DNA from 2 places in the Latilactobacillus sakei subsp. sakei DSM 20017 genome. Region 2 is predicted to be linked to the other one. Evidence: a T-box and tRNA genes for the amino acid it is inferred to sense, from the RefSeq annotation. Region 2 holds a T-box; the other holds one or more tRNA genes.
What was found. A T-box is a leader RNA that pairs with one kind of tRNA and senses whether it is charged. The one in region 2 lies ahead of leuS (leucine--tRNA ligase), so its partner is inferred to be a tRNA-Leu.
Positions count from the first base shown of each region.

Region 1: it has a tRNA-Leu gene. The T-box ahead of leuS (leucine--tRNA ligase) is inferred to sense a tRNA for this amino acid. The anticodon was not compared.

Region 1 covers NZ_AP017929.1:891,451-901,449, reverse strand. Annotated here, with positions in the region: gene LEUCM_RS04480 (glycoside hydrolase family 73 protein) at 1-415, opposite strand, end outside; gene LEUCM_RS04475 (Gfo/Idh/MocA family protein) at 572-1,558, shown strand; gene LEUCM_RS04470 (GNAT family N-acetyltransferase) at 1,628-2,089, opposite strand; gene LEUCM_RS04465 (cold-shock protein) at 2,162-2,362, opposite strand; gene LEUCM_RS04460 (hypothetical protein) at 2,674-3,312, shown strand; gene LEUCM_RS04455 (ECF transporter S component) at 3,362-3,955, opposite strand; tRNA gene LEUCM_RS04450 (tRNA-Leu) at 4,083-4,167, opposite strand; gene LEUCM_RS04445 (GNAT family N-acetyltransferase) at 4,256-4,717, shown strand; gene LEUCM_RS04440 (SprT family protein) at 4,798-5,250, opposite strand; gene LEUCM_RS04435 (Tex family protein) at 5,253-7,430, opposite strand; gene LEUCM_RS04430 (hypothetical protein) at 7,496-7,930, opposite strand; gene LEUCM_RS04425 (cation-translocating P-type ATPase) at 8,215-9,999, opposite strand, start outside.
Region 2 covers NZ_AP017929.1:1,020,220-1,030,218, reverse strand. Annotated here, with positions in the region: gene LEUCM_RS05140 (putative polysaccharide biosynthesis protein) at 1-361, opposite strand, end outside; gene LEUCM_RS05135 (MFS transporter) at 844-2,022, opposite strand; gene LEUCM_RS05130 (winged helix-turn-helix transcriptional regulator) at 2,172-2,546, shown strand; partial or broken gene LEUCM_RS05125 (amino acid permease) at 2,804-4,143, opposite strand; gene leuS (leucine--tRNA ligase) at 4,494-6,917, opposite strand; T-box leader at 7,020-7,226, opposite strand; gene LEUCM_RS05115 (LysM peptidoglycan-binding domain-containing protein) at 7,250-9,259, opposite strand; gene LEUCM_RS05110 (phosphatase PAP2 family protein) at 9,446-9,999, shown strand, end outside.

The DNA.
Region 1 (9,999 bases), 130 kb from region 2:
ATTGGCCGTTCAAGTATTCCTTAGTGGTCATCTCTTTGGTATTATCCGGGTCATCGCCTTTAATCCCAAAATAGTTATGGTAATCCGCTGCAAGTGAGCTTTTGCCCCAATCACTTTCTAAGATGGCTTGGGCCAGTGTAACACTAGAAAGCACATGGTATTTTTGTTGTAATTCTTGTGCATAGGGTGCTAATTGATTAATGAATTCTTTTTTCTTCTTCACTTTAGCTAATTCTTCTTGTTTGGCCTCATTGGCTAAGCGTTCCTGAGTTTGTGCACCGGTGTATTGAATATATACTAACCCAACTCCCAGAGCAAATAAAACGCCCAACAGGACGACTAGCCATTCTGTCGGTTGTCTCTTTTTAGTGTTGTACCATTTTTTGGTCGTGCGCCGTTTTTTCTTCTTCGCCACTAATCTGCCTCTACTTCGTTCAATCTACTTTATATTGTACACAAAATTACCTCGAAGACCAATGCTTAATCTGCTTAATTACCTTTAATTCCTATTTTGTTTTTTATTGTTATAATATCGTTTGGAACCGATTACGATAGTAAAGGACTGATTTATTTGACAACTCTTAACTGGGGCATTATGGGTCTAGGCAATATTGCCGGTAGTTTTGCAACTTACTTCAACCAACCGGACGGCCAAATCTATGGTGCTGCTTCTCGTTCATTAGAAAAGGCAAACGCCTTCACCCAACAGTATCATATTCCCCATGCTTATGGTAGCTACGCTGAGATGTTGGCCGACCCTGCCATTGATATTATCTACGTCGCCACACCTCACAACTATCACTTTGATGGGATTATGGCGAGCTTAAACGCTGGTAAACATGTCTTTTGCGAAAAAGCCATCACAATGAACCGTCGCGAATTAAATGCGGCTAAAGCACTAGCGGCCGAAAAACATTTAATCTTGGCTGAAGCCATGACGATTTATCATATGCCACTTTTTGCAGAAATTGAACGTCAACAAGTTGCCCAAGATTTAGGCGCTTTAAAATCAATTCAAGTCACTTTCGGGAGCTACAAAGAACTCGATCCAACTAATCGCTTTTTCAATCCCGAATTAGCCGGTGGCGCAATGTTAGATATCGGTGTTTACGCCCTCGCATTTGCCCGGCGGATGCTGAGTGCTAAACCAGAATTGATTGCCACCCAGTGGGTCCCATCAGAATTCGGTGTCGATCAACAATCAACACTCCTTCTTAACAATGCTCATCAAGAAATGGTGACCGTGACCCTTAACCTTCACGCGAAGATGCCTAAACAAGGCGTCCTCGTTTATGAAAAAGGCTACGTAACGGTCGATGATTATCCACGACCAGATAAGGCCCAATTGACCTTCCCTGATGGGACTACTCAAATCATCCAAGCGGGCGATGCTACCAACGCTATGAACTACGAATTACACGACTTCCAAGAAGTTGTTCGTAGTCATCAAGAAAATGACACACTCGCCCTAACAAGCGACGTCATGGACATTATGACCGACGCCCGCGCACAATGGGGTTTTGTTTACCCATTTGAACAACCTTCAGACTTAATTTAAAAGGATTAATGATAAAAAGGACTAGGACTAAAAGCATTTTTTTGTCCTAGTCCTTTTTATGTTGGCCTCTTATAGTGGTTGACTCAACACCACCATGTCCTGCAATCGAATCCCATTTTCAATAATTGGTGCTTGATATTGTTCAAAAAAGTTTTTACGAATATGATCGAAACGAAACCCTTGGCGCAGATAAAAGCCGATTGCTGCCAAGCTACCATCCCCGGTGCCCACTAGTAATGTCTGGTACCCTAAGTCAACCATCATCTGTTTCAAATCGTTGAGCGCTTGTTGCCCATAACCTTGATTCCGATAAGCTGGCAATAAGGCGATATTTTTCAATTCAACTTGTGTTTGGTCAACAAACGTCACATGCATAACGCCAATTACGGTTGATTGGCCGGCTAAGTGAATGCTATAGAGCTGACCCTCGTTTAAATAACGACGAATCATGCCGACTTCTTCATCTGCTAATCGTAAATAAGGTAAGTAATTCTCCCGCTCATTTGGGGCAATCATTTGATAAGCTAACATCCTGCCGCCTTTCTTTAGCCATAAAAAAAGGACCAACTGATTGACAGTTGATCCACGACTAATATTTATAAATTAGTTTTTGTTTACGTTAACGGCTTGTGGTCCACGATCGCTTTCTTCGATATCGAAAGAAACGCTTTGACCTTCTTCAAGAGTCTTGTAGCCTTCACCTTGGATAGCTGAGAAATGTACGAATACATCACTACCATCTTCGCGAGTTACAAAGCCATAACCTTTTTCTGCGTTAAACCATTTTACAGTTCCGTTTTCCATGAGAAAACTCCTCCTTGTGTCGTTAGACACGTTATAAATTTGTGTATTTCTGTCGGTGCGATGGAAGAAAGTTCTTTTGGAAACATTCGAACCATAACCTGTCAAAAAGTACAAGCATAGTGTAACACATGAAAAAAAGAGAAACAACCCTAAACACTAAAAAATAAACCGTTTTCTTTCTACGATAACCGAACTTTTATACTTTCCATTAAATTGACGTTTTTCCGTCATCCACCATGGTAAACGGTTGGCTTTTAGACTGATTTACGCTAAGATGAAGTTAACGAATTTAACTACTGGAGTGCCTGACAATGCTAAAAATACTAAAACGATTACTCCCCATTTTGGGACTACTATTTCTACTTGCTGGTTGCGAAAAACCACTTGATACGAAACAACAGGTCAAAGACGACCTCAACACTATTTTACAGATTTCTAAAACGCAACAAACAGCGCTTAGTACCTTAGAGAATGCTGGTCAAGGGGTGCCTGATAGTTATCTTAAGATTCAAGAAAAATACCCTGATCAAAATCTTTTAGAGGTTAAGGGCTCTAAAATTGCGCAAACTGCCGCAACACGAACCGCAGCTTATGACACACTCAAGGCACAACAAGCTGAATTAAAGCCAGTTGTTAAGCGTTTGATTAAAATTGCTAATCAAGAAAGTGATGAATTACCAATTGAATTCATCAAGGATTTAAATCAGAGCTTGAAGCTGTCTGCACTTGATTACACGACACTTTCTAATTTCTACGACGCGGCCACCACTGCTGAAACCGACTTTTATGCCGATCACACATCAGCTGATGCACACGCAGACGATTTAGCGGCACCTATCAACCGCTTAAATCAATATTATAGTGCCATCTACCAACAAGCAGAAATCGCTAAGGTCAATATCAATACGGTCACTGCTCAAGCTAAGAAAGTTCAAAAACAATTAGACTAATCACTAAAAAAAGAGTCGGGACAAAAATTACTTTTGTCCCGACTCTTTTTTATTCGCGTTTAAACCTTAACAATGGTTTAGCTACAAACGGTGTCACAATCACCGCTAAGGCTATTTCCATCAAAGCGTTAATCGCCACAGCACTCAACATCACGATAATTAAGTGACTGACATCCGTTTTATAAATACCGGCTGCTTGTTGGCTATAAAAGGCCCACGTCAATAGAATAACTAACGTCGTATTAACGATGGTCCCAAAAAAAGCGGCGATTGCCATCGAGCCCCGTTGCCCCGCTTTAGTATTGTGTAAGTGTTGATATAATAATCCGGCGACTAACCCCACCATCAAACGCGGTAAAATAGCAATTACCGGGTTTTGGAAGATCAATAAGGTTAATGCATCGACTGGCGCTGTATAGGCGTGAATCAGGGATAATGTCCCCCAGATTGCGCCTAGAGTTGCGCCGCCACGAGTACCTAAAATAATCGCCCCAATGATGACGGTTAAATGCATCGTGGTGACGCCGGGTAACCCTGGTAGAATATAAATATAACCAACCATCGGCACAAAACTTTGAATCATTAACAATGCCGTTAGAATCGCTAGAATGCTGATCTTATACGCTGATGAATTACGTGTCATCTCTACTTACCTCTCCCATTAACTTATTGCCCATTATAGCGATTTACGAAATTGAATTCAATTCTCAAACTTAATTAGGACACAAAAAAACGACACCGCTAACGGTATCGTTTAACTTGTTATCATATGCGGGTGAGAAGACTCGAACTTCCACCGGGAAAATTCCCGACAAGATCCTTAATCTTGCGCGTCTGCCATTCCGCCACACCCGCGATACTTGCTTTATGACTTTAAGCCACGTACATTAGTATAAGAGAAACCCGAATTGAAGTCAACAAAAAATCGCTCTGGAGGCCAAAAATGTTTATCGAAACCGCTAATTTAACCGATATTGGTGCCTTAACAACGCTTTATCAAGCTTTAACAACTGAAATGCACGCATTCCAGCCGACTAATTATCAAGAAAAGAGCAGTCCTGATTTCTTCACCTGGAAAATGATGGTTGAAGACAAACGCCAAACTGTCTATATCACTCGCAATCAGGATCAGATAACGGGTTTTTGTCACGTTACCACAGCACAAACTAGTCCTTCCAATCTCTTTATCAGCCATCAATTTGCCTACGTCACTGCATTATACGTCCATCCTGACTATCGTCGCCAAGGAATTGCAACGGCGTTACTTGCAAAAGCCCGTACTTGGCAAAAAGAAAAACAACTCGCCTTTTTGGAGCTAACCGTCTTGGGCAATAACCAATCCGCCCTGCAACTCTATCAAAAATTAGGCTTTGTGACACAAAACCAAACGCTCCGACAAGTTTAAAAAAACAGGCCCTGGGACAAAATTATTTTTGTCTCAGGGCCTGTTTTTAATCTCTCAATACTTATGGCACACTTCTTTTTTTAAATTTCTTTTACTAATTTTAAATGACCATGGCAACGACGACAGACATAACGCGTTGTATTGATATGCCGTTGTCGTTGATACAACTGGCCACATTTGGTGCATTGATAGGCTAGTCGTTTTTGTGGTGCCTTTTTAGCCGTGACCGGTGGTGCAAAGCGCGCACCACCAACCTGTTGTAAAAGCCGCTTAAAATCATGGTCTCGATGCCGATACCCACGGTGCAATAAATGCAGGTGGTAATGACACAGCTCATGTTTAATAATGCCTTCTAAAACAGCCTGTCCTTGGGCAACCATCAACGGGTTAATGTCGATGTGGTGGTCTTGCAGATGATAACGACCCCCTGTTGTTTTTAAGCGTCGATTAAAGTTTGCCTGGTGACTAAACGGACGATTAAACGTGGTTACTGAAATATTTTGAATGAGTTGCGTTAATTCTTGATCCGTCATCATTAATCAGTTGCTTTAGGCGCCTTCATCGTCAATTGAACCCGTTCACGTTCTTGATCGACGCTTAAGACCCAAACCTGAACAACATCACCGACTGAAACTTCATCAGATGGATGTTTAACAAAGTGATTGGCCAATTGCGAAATATGAACTAAGCCATCATGTTTAACACCGATATCCACAAAAGCACCGAAATCAATGACATTCCGCACGGTTCCTTCTAGGGCCATGTTCGGTTTCAAATCGGCGAGGGTTAAGACATCATGCCGTAGCAGTGGTGCTGTCATTTGATCCCGCAAATCCCGACCTGGTTTTTGTAAACCGCTTAAGATATCTTCAAGTGTTTCAGAGCCGACCGCTAATTCGGTCGCCAAATCAGTCACTGTTAATTGCTTAATTGCTGCTGATAATTCTGGTGTTCCTAAAGCCTCCAAAGTGACACCCAACGATTTTAAAATCGCCTTGGCTACTGGATAGCTTTCAGGATGAATATCCGTATTGTCTAATGGGTTGTCGCCACCGATGATTCGCAAGAACCCAACGGCTTGTTCGAATGCCTTAGGGCCTAAGCGCGGCACTTTCTTCAATTCACTGCGTTTTTGATATAAGCCGTTTTCGTTACGGTATTGGACAATATTTTGGGCAGTCGTCGCTGATAACCCAGAAATATGTTGTAAGAGTTGTGGACTAGCGGTGTTCAAGTTAACCCCTACGCTATTGACAACATCTTCAATGACTACGTCTAATTGCGTCGTCAATTCCTTTTGGGCAACATCGTGTTGGTATTGCCCGACACCGACTGCTTGTGGATCAATCTTAATCAATTCTGCTAAGGGATCTTGTAAGCGCCGTGCGATACTAATCGCACTCCGCTCTTCAACATGTAGATCTGGGAATTCAGCCCGCGCTGTATCACTTGCTGAATAAACGGAAGCCCCTGCTTCGTTGACAATCACGTAAAAGATTTCCCGGGAAATGGTTTTTAAAACTGATGCCACAAATTCTTCAGATTCACGACTAGCAGTCCCATTCCCGATTGCAATCATTTCAACATTATATTTTTCAAGGAATTGCTTGAATTCATCGGCAGCTGCTGCTCGTTTAGGCGCTGCAGCTGGTTTATGCGGATAGATCACTAATTTATCTAGAAATTTCCCAGTCCCATCGACAACGGCTAATTTACAGCCTGTTCGGTAAGCAGGGTCAAAGCCTAAAACAACTTTGCCTTTCAAAGGCGGTTGTAATAAAAGATGCTTTAAATTATCGCCAAAGACGGCAATTGCTTGTTGATCAGCCTTTTCTTTTAACTGCTTCCGCAATTCACGTTCAATGGCCGGGCCAATGAACCGTTTATAGGCATCTTCAATAGCCGTCTTAATAATTTGGGCGGCAGCTGAGTCTTGACCGTGAATAACGGCTTGAGCAATATGACCAACAATCATATTTTCGGCAACTTCTAGCTTCACCTTCAAGATACCTTCGTGTTCGCCACGATTAATCGCTAAATATTGATGTTCCGCAATCTTATTAATCGGTGCTGAGAAATCATAATAGATTTGATAAACTTGCTTATCATCGCTATCAGCATCTTTCACCTGACTTACAATTTGCCCGTTTTGACGGGTATATTGTCGTGTCCAGTCTCGGAAAGTAGCTGTTTCACTAATATTTTCAGCGATAATTTCGTGTACACCCGCTAAAACAGCATCTGTATCGGTAATCTTTTGGTCTGGGTTAAGATAATCGGCCGCTTTTTCCAGGAGGACTTGTTCTGAAAAGTTCGGTAATTGCGCAATCAGGTTGGCAAACGGTTCTAACCCAGCTTCTTTAGCAATCGTCGCCTTTGTCCGCCGTTTTTGCTTATAAGGCAGGTATAAATCCTCAAGCACTTGTAATTGGCTAGCGGCTTCGATTTGCTTTTGTAAAGCCGGCGTTAACTTAGCTTGTTCGGCAATATTCTTGATAATATCGGTCTTCCGTTTTTCAAGCGTTGTTAAGTATTGGAAGGTGTGTTCGATTTCGCGAATTTGAACTTCGTCTAAACTACCCGTTCGTTCCTTACGATACCGCGCCACAAACGGTACGGTGTTACCTTCGTCTAATAAGGTTAACACGGCATTAATTTGTTGTGGTCGATATTGCGTCAGTTGTTTGGTGACAAGTTGTTGAATATCAGTCATGTGCGTCCCTACCTTTATCTTCAATAAAAAAACAGCACCCGTCTTGGGAACTGTCATGAGTTGATCTAAGCAATTTTTGAGATGTTTTGGATATACTTAGAAATTCGTTCTGTTGCTTTGTCTTGGTTCATTTCTGAAGCAGCAAAAGCTTGCATATCAACTGTTTGATCATCATGCATGCTTGTAATTAAATCTTCGCAACCTTGAACGAAATCAGTATAAGCACCGATTAAACGTTGGTTGTTACCCATTAAACGAGCTGGGGCAACGGCTGTCTTAAATTGTGCTAAGAATTCGTGGTATTGATCCACACCGTCTCTGAAGATTTGGGCTGTCTTTTGGTAATCTTGTTCGCTCATTTCAGCTAACTTACCATCAGCAACGGCCGCTTTTAAAGGGACGAAATATTTACTCATGCCTTCTTGCACTTTTTCAGTGTTGTCGATTAAATCGTTAACAGCTTGGCCGTATTTAGCCAACTTTTGTTGTGTTTTATTCATGTTAATCCTCCTAGTTTCCTATGCTTCAGTATACTAATTCTGGTATCGGCTTGCAAGAGTGCGTTTGAAACGCATTTGACTTCGAGCATTAGCATCGTGTTGTGAATAACCGATATAATCGGTTATTTGCAATACGTCGCTAAGCACAGAAGACAGTTTCAAAAAGCACGTTTCAATCAGGTAACAATTAAATAAGGCACCAAGGACAAGAATAACTTTTGTCGTTAGTACCTTATTCATTCTATTTCTTTTTAAGCATCAGCCTATCACGGTCTTTTATTAAATTATTTAGCAGCTCTTCTTTGGAAGAACTTCACGATTTCAACGATGACTACTAGCATGAATGAAGCTGCTAATACAATCCCCCATTGATATAAATCAAGGTGTGAGACATGGAATAAGCCATTGAGCCCTGGAATCATGATTGTTGCGGCTAATAAGATAAATGAAGCTAAAACAGCCCAGTTGAAGGCTTTATTCTTAAAGAAGCCAACTGTAAAGATTGATTGATGGACTGATTTAACGTTGAATGCGTGGAAGAGTTGGATCATCCCTAACGTTGCATACGCCATTGTTAAGGCATCCGCATGGGCTAAGCCACTTGCTTGATGCACTGGGAACGTAATCGCTAACGCGTAAACGGCTAAGGTAATCCCACCTTCTAATAGGCCTTGATAGATAATCGCTTGGAACACGCCGCCTGAGAAGAAGTTTGATTTACGCCCACGTGGTTTTTGATTCATAATCCCTGGTTCAGTTGGTTCAACCCCCAATGCAATCGCTGGGAAAGTATCCGTTACTAAATTAATCCACAAGATATGCACTGGTTGCAGAATTTGCCAACCTAATACTGTCATCATGAATAAGGTTAACACTTCACCCAAGTTGGCTGATAAAAGATATTGAATTGATTTTTGGATATTAGCAAAGACTTTCCGGCCTTCTTTAACCGCAATTACGATTGTTGAGAAGTTATCATCGGCTAAGACCATATCACTGGCCCCTTTAGAAACTTCAGTCCCGGTGATCCCCATCCCAATACCGATATCGGCTGATTTGAGGGCTGGTGCATCATTGACACCATCACCAGTCATCGCAACAACCTTACCGTGTTTTTGCCAAGCTTTCACAATTCGCACCTTATGTTCAGGCGCAACCCGCGCATAAACGGCGTATTGAGTAACTTTTTTAGCGAATTCTTGATCATCCATTTGGTCTAACTCAGCACCAGTAATAACGGCGGCATCCGCATCTTCTTCTGGGGTAATAATCCCTAAACGAAGCGCGATTGCTTCGGCTGTATCGCGGTGATCCCCAGTAATCATTAGGGTCCGGATGCCAGCTGAATGCGCATCTGTTACAGCTTGTTTTGCTTCTGGTCGTTCAGGATCAATCATCCCAACTAAGCCAGCGAAAATTAAATCAGTTTCAATCGTTGGATCAACCGTTGCTGGCACACTTGGTAAGACTTTATAAGCCAACGCTAAGACTCGCAAGGCTTGTTTTGCCAAACCATGGTTCGTGTCTAATAATAATTGGCGCTCTGCATCGTCCATCGGTTGAACAACGCCTTGTGCGTCGATATAATGCGTAACGCGTTTGAGCAATTCATCCGGTGCACCTTTCGTGGTCATTAAGAATTGACCATCAGCTTGTTGATGAATTGTGGTCATCAACTTCCGCTCTGAATCAAATGGTACTTCAGCGACCCGTGGTTCGGCTGCTAAGGCTGCGTTAATATCAAAATCTTTATCACGCCCATACGCGATCAGCGCGGTTTCAGTCGGATCACCAATCATGTCACCATCGGCCTTAATTCTAGTATCATTGGCCAAGTTCATGATTTTAAGCGTCAAATTATCCGCTGGCAGTGTTGCCCCAGCATCTTGTAATTGATTGTTAGTGAATATTTTTTCGACGGTCATTTGGTTCATCGTTAACGTCCCAGTTTTATCAGACGCAATAATATCAGTGCTCCCCAGTGTTTCTACAGCGGGTAACTTACGAACGATGGCCTTTCTTTTAACCATCTTTTGCGTCCCTAATGCGAGGATAATCGTCACAATTGC
Region 2 (9,999 bases):
GTGCATATAGCGCCAGCGCCGATAAGACACCCATCCCTAACATTAAGATCAGTGACTTTTTAAAAAGGCGTTGCCCCACGCCGTATTCATTCATTTCATTATAACGCGCGATTTGTTTAGATAATGCGCCTGGAATCCCAGCCGTTGAAATCACTAAGAAAACACTATAAATCTGATAACCCCGGGCGAACAGTGTATTGGCTTGTAAGAAATTTGAGCCAAACCAAATTGGCCATGGAATAACGTAGACAGCGCCTAAGATTCGCGAAAAAATACTGCCGGCTGTCATCCATGCGAAACCGCGTAACATCTGATTCTGTGAAGATTTATCCGTAGTCCCCGTTTTAGGTGAATTGGTCATTTCACATACTCCCTCTTTCAACATCAAAAAGCATCTTCCTACCATTTTAGTTGATTGCCTGAAACCTTGCAATTCCTTTAACAAAACTTTATGAAAAAAGAGTGCTTTAGTACACGTTTAACTTCTGAGGATTAGCCTAATCAGGCGAATTGACGATGCAATCGTCGATTTGACTGATGTCGCTAACCGGAAGAAGTTGCGTACTAAAGCACGTTTCAAATTAGAACACTTTACCGAGCGTTTAACTTCTGAGTATAGCATAGCTTGGTGAATGAGCCGCACAGCGGATCGTTTGCTAAGCGTCGCTAGACGGAAGAAGTTGCTCGTTAAAGCACGTTTCAGCCGATTATCTTGTGAAGATTAGCCACAAAAAAGAAGCTGGGACAAAAATAAATTTGTCTCAGCCCCTTTTTTGATATTCGAACGATAATAGTCAAAACGTGTTAATCCTCAGGATATACCCGACTTATGCCATACTCTTTTTATTTCGTTTTCGTTGTTTGTTTAATCAAGTACCATGTTAATAAGATACTGATGAACACCATGATGCTCCCGAAAATTGGTGTACTACCCAAGCCCCAAGCGGCAGAAGCTTGACCGCCGACCAATGAGCCAATCGTAATCCCAATGTTAAAGGCTGAGATATTCAAAGCCGATGCCAATGGAATATCGTTTGGTGTGAACTTTTCAGCAAGTTGGACAATGTAAAGTTGCAAACCAGGAACGTTCATGAAGGCGAAAAAGCCCATCAATAAGACGTTAATTAAACCAAACCAATGTGAATTCAATGTTAGCATGAATAACATGAGGGTTACTAATAACCCAACAAACATTCTCAATAATGCCAACAAAGGTTTGTGGTTAGACCACTTACCGCCTAACGTGTTCCCTACGGCAACCATTAAGCCATAAACAACTAAGATAATAACCACCGCACTTGGTGACCAACCCATCTTCGTTTGTAAGATTGGTGTTACGAAAGTATAAACTGTGAATGTGCCACCATAACCAAGGGCTGTAATTAATAAGGCAATCACGATTGCTTTATTTTTGAAGACCCGAATAATCCCACTAAATTGGCTTGGTTGACCCAATGGTAAGTCGTTTGGAACCAAGAACCAGTTAGCGATTAAGCCCAAGACACCAATGCCAGCGATGAAAATAAATGACATGTGCCAGGTTGAAATTTGACCGATAAAAGTCCCCAGCGGTACCCCGGTAACAGTTGCGACTGTTAAACCAGTGAACATCACGGCAATCGCACTTGCTCGGCGTTCTGGTTCAACAACATCCGCCGCAATCACTGATGCGATTGACATAAAGATCCCATGTGATAACGCTGAAATAATCCGACCGATTAAAACAACTGAGAATACTGGGGCAAAGGCCACCGTTAAGTTACCAATGATAAAGACGATCATAATCCCCAACAATAAATTCTTCCGTGGCCAACGACTGGTTAAGATAGCCAAAATGGGCGCACCAATCGTAATCCCCAAGGCGTACATTGAAACGGTTAAGCCGGCTTGGCTCATTGTAATCCCAAAATCTTTAATCATCAACGGCATTAAGCCAACACTGATGAATTCTGTTGAACCAATCGCAAAGGCACTAATCGCCAATGCTAACAAAGTTAAGTTCGCACGTTGCTTTTTACTCATTTTCCCACACTCCTAATAGACTTTTTTACTGATGTACTATATTATTCAATAGAAGCGTCATTTTCACAATCACGCACTTTTTAGTCAGTAGGTTACTGAAAAGTAATAATTGAGTCTTATCACAATGAAAAGGTGAATCAAAATTAGAAATGAATGAGAAAACTTATAACATTGGTGTTGAAGCCACGATGGAAATCATCGGTGGTAAATGGAAACCTGTCATTTTATGCCACTTACGGAATCAACCACTCCGCTCAAGTGAACTCTTACAAAATATCCCTAAGATCTCTCAAAAAGTTTTAACGCAACAATTGCGCGAACTCGAAGCCGACGGGATTATCAATCGGAAAATCTATCAAGAAATTCCGCCGCGGGTTGAATACAGCCTCTCTGAATACGGTCAATCACTCAATAAGATTTTGAACCTACTCTGCTTATGGGGTGAAGATAATATCGACCGCCGCCAATCAGATGGCGAATCGATCAATGTCTTGCATCGTGATCAAATTAATCCAATCTACTAAAAAAGAGCGCTGTGGGTTGCGGGTAGCAACTGAGCATTAATACAAAATTGGCAGTAATCCAAGGTTTTAGGATTACTGCCAATTTTAGATTAAGCGGAAGTTGTTGCAACCAAAAAGCACGTCTAGACGATAGAAATCTGGATAGCAAAAAAGGCACCAGGACAAGTAATGCTTGTCTTGGCGCCTTCTTCACTATTTGAATATTGATAGTCTAACCGTGTTCTATAAGTCATATCCTGAACTTATGGCACACTCTTCTATTCTTTTTGACGTCCAAACTTCACGAAATAAATAACGATCATCAAGACTAAAAAGATTAATCCGACAATTAATGAGATCCGTGTTTCTGGATTAATAAACATGAAAACTAATGTTAAGCACAACATCGCCAACGTGATGTAGTTGGAATATGGTGACCATGGCATTTTAAATGGATGGGTTGCCATCTTTTCGGCGTGTTGTTTTCTAAAGGCAATTTGGCTAATTAAGATGACAAACCAAGGCACCATTCCTGGCAAGACACTTGAACTATAAACAAGGACGAAGATATTGCCAGCTTTAGGATAAACCAATGGTAGAATCGCGTTTAAAATCACACCAATTAAAATCCCTAATGAAATCGCACCAACCGCATAAAATGGCACGCCATGTCGGTTGAGTTTCAAGAAGCGTTTTGGTAATTGCCCATTATTAGCCAACGTAAACGTCATTCGACTCGCACTGTAAATCCCAGAGTTAGCGCCTGATAAGGCCGCTGTAATCACAACGAAATTAATAATTGAGGCTGCGGCGGTAATCCCGATTTTAGCAAAGGTTTGGACAAATGGTGAACCCACTTGGTTGAGTTCGTTCCAAGGGTAAATACTTAAAATGACGAAAATAGCACCGATGTAGAAAATGAGGATCCGAGCAACAGTTGATTGAATCGCTTTAACTAATGTTTCTTGTGGGTTTTCGGCTTCCCCGGCCGTAATCCCAATTAATTCAATCCCTTGATAAGAAGCAAGGACAATCGCAAGGGCAAAGACAAAGCCTTTGAATCCACCCGTGAAGAAGCCGTGTGTCCATAAATTACTAATCCCAACCGGATGCATGTGATTTCCAATCCCGAAGATGATTAATCCGAGACCAGCGACAATCATTAACACAATCGTCACCACTTTAATTAGGGCAAACCAGAATTCTAATTCACCAAACATGCTGACCGATATGAGATTAGCGGCACATAAGAACGTAATTGCGACTAAACCTGGAACCCACCCTGGCAGATTCGGCCACCAAAATTCTAGATAGCCACCGATTGCAATCATTTCACTCATCCCAACGACCACAAATTGGAAAACATTACTCCAAGCTGTCAAATAACCAAAAATGGGGTGCATATATTCCGTTGCAAATTTCGCAAACGATCCCGTATCTGGATCAACGTACAACATTTCCCCCAAAGCGCGCATGATTAAGTACAATAATAGACCGGCAATGCCATAAGCGATTAAGACAGAAGGCCCTGTCCATTTAATCGTCGTATTGGCCCCCATCCGATTGTCCCACCTAATGCAATCATCTGCATCTGACGGGCATTTAAATTCCGTTTCATTCTCCTCAAACCCTTCTATTTAGGTATTCCCATTGTTGGTTAACCCGACAATCTAAATTTACTTATCATCGTATAATAAAAAAAGAAGAAAATCAATGTCTTTTCTAATCTTTTTATCATTTTAGAATACTATTAAATAAGGTTTTGTAGATCAATAGTATTTGTTAGGTTCCTAACTATTAACTTTAGATAAGAAAAAAGGACAGACAAAATTGAATTTGTCTGTCCTTTTTGAATCGTGCTTTTCAAGCTAACTTTCTGCGCTTATCCCAGTGAATCAAACAACCGACTGCGTCGCTTATTCGCTTCCCTCTGATAATGCTCAAAAGTTGACCGAGCTTGAACGCACTCTAATTCGCTACAATATTTACCAATTTGTTTGGAATGGCAATCACTTTACGGACTGTCTTATCTGCGATAAATTCGGCTACTTTTTCGTTGGCCTTTGCCATCGCTTCTAATTCTTCCTTCGGTGTGTCTTTAGCCACTGTTACTTTGGCCTTTAACTTACCGTTAACTTGGAAGATGACTTCCACTTCATTAGCAATAAATGCTGCTGGGTCAAATGTTGGCCAATCAACATAGCTGATTGAATCATCATGACCAAGCATTGCCCATAATTCTTCCATCATATGTGGTGCGATTGGGGCTAATAATTTCACGAAGCCTTCAGCATATTCACGTGGGAATGTATCTGCTTTATAAGCATCGTTGATGAAGACCATCAATTGTGAAATGGCCACGTTAAAGTGCATGCTTTCGAAGTCTTCTGTGACTTTCTTAACGGTTTCGTTGTAAACCTTCTTCAATTGATCGTTGTTGTCAGCGACAATCTTACTTGAAAGTTGGTCGTTTTCGTCCGTATCTTCTTCTGTGTATAAACGCCATACACGGTCCAAGAATTTACGAGCGCCAGCTAAGCCCTTTTCACTCCATGAAATTGAAGCATCTAATGGGCCCATAAACATTTCGTATAGACGTAATGTATCAGCACCAAAACGATCAACAACATCATCAGGGTTAACAACGTTCCCTTTTGATTTAGACATTTTTTCGTGGTTATCGCCTAAAATCATCCCTTGATTGTATAGATGTTGGAATGGTTCCTTCGTTGGGACGACACCGATATCATACAAGAATTTGTGCCAGAAACGAACATATAGTAAATGAAGAACAGCATGTTCTGCACCACCGATGTACATGTCAACTGGTAACCAGTCCTTCAACTTGTCAAAATCAGCCAATTTATCAGGGTTCTTAGGATCGATATAACGGAGGTAATACCATGAACTACCAGCCCATTGTGGCATTGTATTCGTTTCACGACGGCCTTTACGACCATTTTCGTCCGTCACGTTTAACCAGTCTGTTAAGTTCGCAAGTGGACTTTCACCAGTACCAGAAGGTTTGATATCACTTGTTAATGGTAACTCAAGTGGCAATTGATCTTCTGGAACGACAGATGTTGTGCCATCTTCCCAATGAATAATTGGAATTGGTTCACCCCAGTAGCGTTGACGTGAGAATAACCAGTCACGTAATTTATAACTGATTTGTTCATGACCCACTTTGTGTTCAACCAACCATGGAATCATCTTGTCGATAGCAGCTTGTTTGTCTAAGCCATCTAAAAAATCTGAATTAATCATTACACCAGGTTCTGTGTGAACAGCTTCTTCAGGGTTACCGCCTGAAACAACTGGTTTCAATGGTAAACCGAATTTCTTGGCAAATTCCCAATCGCGAGGGTCATGTGCAGGAACGGCCATGACAGCACCAGTCCCGTATGAAGCTAAAACGTAATCTGAAATCCAGATTGGTAAACGTTCGCCGTTCACTGGATTGATGGCATAAGCACCCGTAAAGGCACCTGTTTTGTCCTTAGCCAAATCAGTCCGTTCAAGATCACTCTTGTGTTCGATTTCTTTTAAGTATGCATCAACGGCAGCTTTTTGTTCAGGCGTTGTGATGTCAGCCACTAATTTGTGTTCTGGGGCCATCACGATGTAACTCACACCAAACATTGTGTCGGCACGTGTTGTGAAGACGTCAATATTAGCGTCATGGTTTTCAACAGCAAATGAAACTTCAGCGCCTTTTGAGCGGCCAATCCAGTTACGTTGCATATCCTTGACACTTTCAGGCCAATCAACAAGGTCTAAGTCGTCAATTAAACGATCAGCATAAGCCGTAATCTTCAACATCCATTGACGCATTGGTTTCCGGTAAACAGGATAACCACCACGTTCAGTTTTACCGTCGATCACTTCTTCGTTGGCCACAACTGTCCCTAAATCTGGGCTCCAGTTAACAGCAACTTCGGCTTCATAAGCCAAGCCTTTTTCGTACATTTTTTCAAAAATCCATTGGGTCCATTTGTAGAAATCAGGATCCGTTGTATTCACTTCGCGATCCCAATCGTATGAGAAGCCTAATGAATTGATTTGACGTTTGAAAGTGTTGATATTTTTTTGCGTGAAATCAGCAGGGTTATTCCCCGTATCTAACGCATATTGTTCAGCAGGTAAGCCGAATGCATCCCAACCCATTGGGTGCAACACGTTGAAGCCTTGCATCCGTTTCATCCGGGCCAAGATATCAGTTGCCGTATAGCCTTCAGGATGGCCAACGTGCAACCCTTGTCCTGATGGGTATGGGAACATATCTAATGCGTAGAAATTTTTCTTATCTTTATCTTCTGTTGTTTTAAAAGATTTATGTGATTGCCAGTAGGCTTGCCACTTTTGTTCAACTGCGCGATGATCGTAAGTCATATCAAACACTCCTTATTTTTAGCGTACTTTCAAAAGTATAGACACTTTTGACGCACTCTTTTTTAATCCACTTAACGTCAAAAAAGTCCTATGGTATAAATACCATAGGACGAATTGACCGCGATGCCACCTAAGTTCTGCCCAGTTCAAACTGAACAACTCTCTGGCCGTAACGTGGCTGACGTTTCTATCTACTTGATTTCAATAGAAAACTCAAAGGTGAGTTCGCTAAGTTCAACGACGTGTTCGCACTAACCACACGCTCTCTGGACGTTTCACTTAACTACTAATCCCTCTCAACGTTAAATAATTGTTCTTAGCATACCAAACTCTTACTTCAATTTCAAGACTTGGCCAACTAAGATTAAATCTGAACGTAATCCATTAGCAGTCTTTAATTTACTGATTGTCGTGCCATTTTTTTGAGCGATTGACCATAGGCTATCACCTGATTTAACGGTATAAGACTTTGTTTTATTAGGCGTTGTTTGGTTGTTATTGTTAGTTGTTGTTTTACCAGCACTGACTTTTAACACTTGACCTGGATAAATAAAATTATTTTTAATGTTATTTAAACGAACCAATTCAGCCATTGAGATTCCTGATTGTTGTGAAATCCGCCATACTGAATCACCAGCTTTGACCTTGTAGGTTTTAGCGGTTGTCGTTGTTGAGCCATTGTTATTATTACTACTGCTATTGTTGTTGTTATTTGTTGGCGGTGTTGTTTGTCCCGTTGATTTTTGACCAACAATTAATTTTTGACCAGGATAGATGAAGTTATTACGGATATTATTCCACTTCACTAAGTTCGCCATTGAAACACCATAGCGGTTTGAGATTGCCCAAACTGAATCGCCAGACTTAACCGTGTAAGTTTGGTTATTCGCCGGTGTTGTTGGGTTCGTTGGATTTGTCGGTTTAGTTGGATTCGTTGGTGTTGTTGGGTTTGTTGTTTGTTTAGCAGAAACAATCAAAACATCGCCCGGGTGGATCATGTTATTTTTAATGTTATTCCAGCTAATTAACGTATTCATTGAAATACCGTAACGCTTAGCAATGCCGTAAACTGAATCGCCGGCTTTAACTGTGTATTTTTCACCATTTGCTGGTTTTTTTGGATTCGTTGGGTTGGTTGGTGTCGTCGGATTCGTTGGTGTTGTTGGTTTGTTAGCCGAAACGATTAAGACATCACCAGGGTGAATCATATTATTTTTAATGTTATTCCAGCTAATTAAAGTACTCATTGAAATCCCATAACGTTTAGCGATGCCGTAAACTGAATCGCCAGCTTTAACCGTATACTTTTCACCATTCGTTGGTTTAGTTGGTGTTGTTGGGTTCGTTGGTGTTGTGCCCGTACCACCATTATTACCACTTGTAGCAGGTGTATCATATTGCGTTAAGTTATATTGTTGGATAAGGCGATTTAAACTAGCTGCATAGTTCGTAGCTGTGGCATAGCGACCTTGAAGATATTGCGTCGCATTTTGATAGCTTGTTGTGTGGCTCTTGAAGGCCCCTTGATAATAAGGTGTTGACCCAAAAGAAGTATTCTTCAAAACATGCACGTAATCTTGTAGTGATTGGTAATATGAAGGATATTTACGGAAAGCAGCGTTGATTTGATAAAGATTACCATGACCATCATCTTCGTTTGTTAACATGTAGACAGAGCTACCGTTGTAACTCCCTTTAACACCGAATAAGTTGTAGTTAGGGGCTTTGCCTAAAGCGCTATTCCCAAAACCTGATTCAAGAGAAGCTTGGGCAATCATTACTGAAGCATACAAATCATTTTCACTTGCTAATTGACGTGCTGAGCTAGCAATTGAATTGATGAAAGTTGATGCACTGGTTGATGAATAAGCCATAATGGCTTGGGCTGTTGCGATATTAGCACCCGTATTTTGTGTGCCAACAACTGGTTGTGCTTGTGTTGGTTTGGGTTGAGCTGTAGCTGCCTTATTCGCATCATTTTCAGTCACTTGGGGCTTCACAACTGGTTGTGATTGGCTTTGGCTACTACTTGTTGTTTGGCTTGATTGACTTTGACTGCTGCTTGTTGCTTGGTCAGTACTACTTGTTGAGGTCGTACTATTAGCAACACTACTTGTGCTTGATGTCGCTGTATTGAGGTTGGTTTCGTTGGCACTCACTGTTTCAACAGCTGCCTTAACTTTACCGCTCGTGAGACTAGGTGCAACCGCAGACCCCATCAAGAAACTAGCTCCTGCAAAAGTCGTCATATGCCGCACTTTCTTATTCCGTAGTTCCTTTTTTTGACGGTTTAAAATTATTTTTTGTGTCGCGATTCTTTGTTTTCTAGTCTCTTTCAACATAAAAACCTCCATATAAATTTTCTTTAAAGTAATAGCTATCTTTATTAAGTTTATCTAAAATATATTATAATATTAATAATCCTATAAAACAACGTATATGTTATAAGCGGTTAATAATCGATTTAAAATTAGTTCAAGGCGACAGACCGTTAACATTGTTATTATAGAATTTGAAAGGGGTTCACTATGTCTCGTCAAAAGCAACAACTCACATCAATGATAGTGGGCTTTTCACTATTTATGATTATTTTAGTCAGTCTTTTAAACCAAGCAACTTGGATTAATACTTTCGATAGTCACATCATTCATATCGTTCGTAGCGTTGCTTCACCTTTAACAACCACTATAGCAATCGCTATCACAAGCATAGGTAATCCTTATAGTATGCTGGGATTAACAGTCGTAGCAACGCTCACCTTACTCTTCATCCGCCAGAATAATGCTGCGCTCTTCTTATTAGTCAATATGGCGGTTTTCAGTAGTTTAAACCACATTATTAAAGAATGGGTTGCTCGACCCCGACCTAGCGCGCATCATTTGGTAGTCGCTAGCGGCTTTAGTTTTCCTAGTGGTCATTCTTCTGGTGCCCTATTATTTTTTGGCTCATTAAGCATTATTGCCATTTACCTGATTAAAAGTCACTATTGGCGGCACCTAGTAATTGGTTTGTGCTTAATACTGACGCTCCTCATTGGGATTAGCCGGATTTACGTGCAGGTTCACTACCCCACAGATGTTTT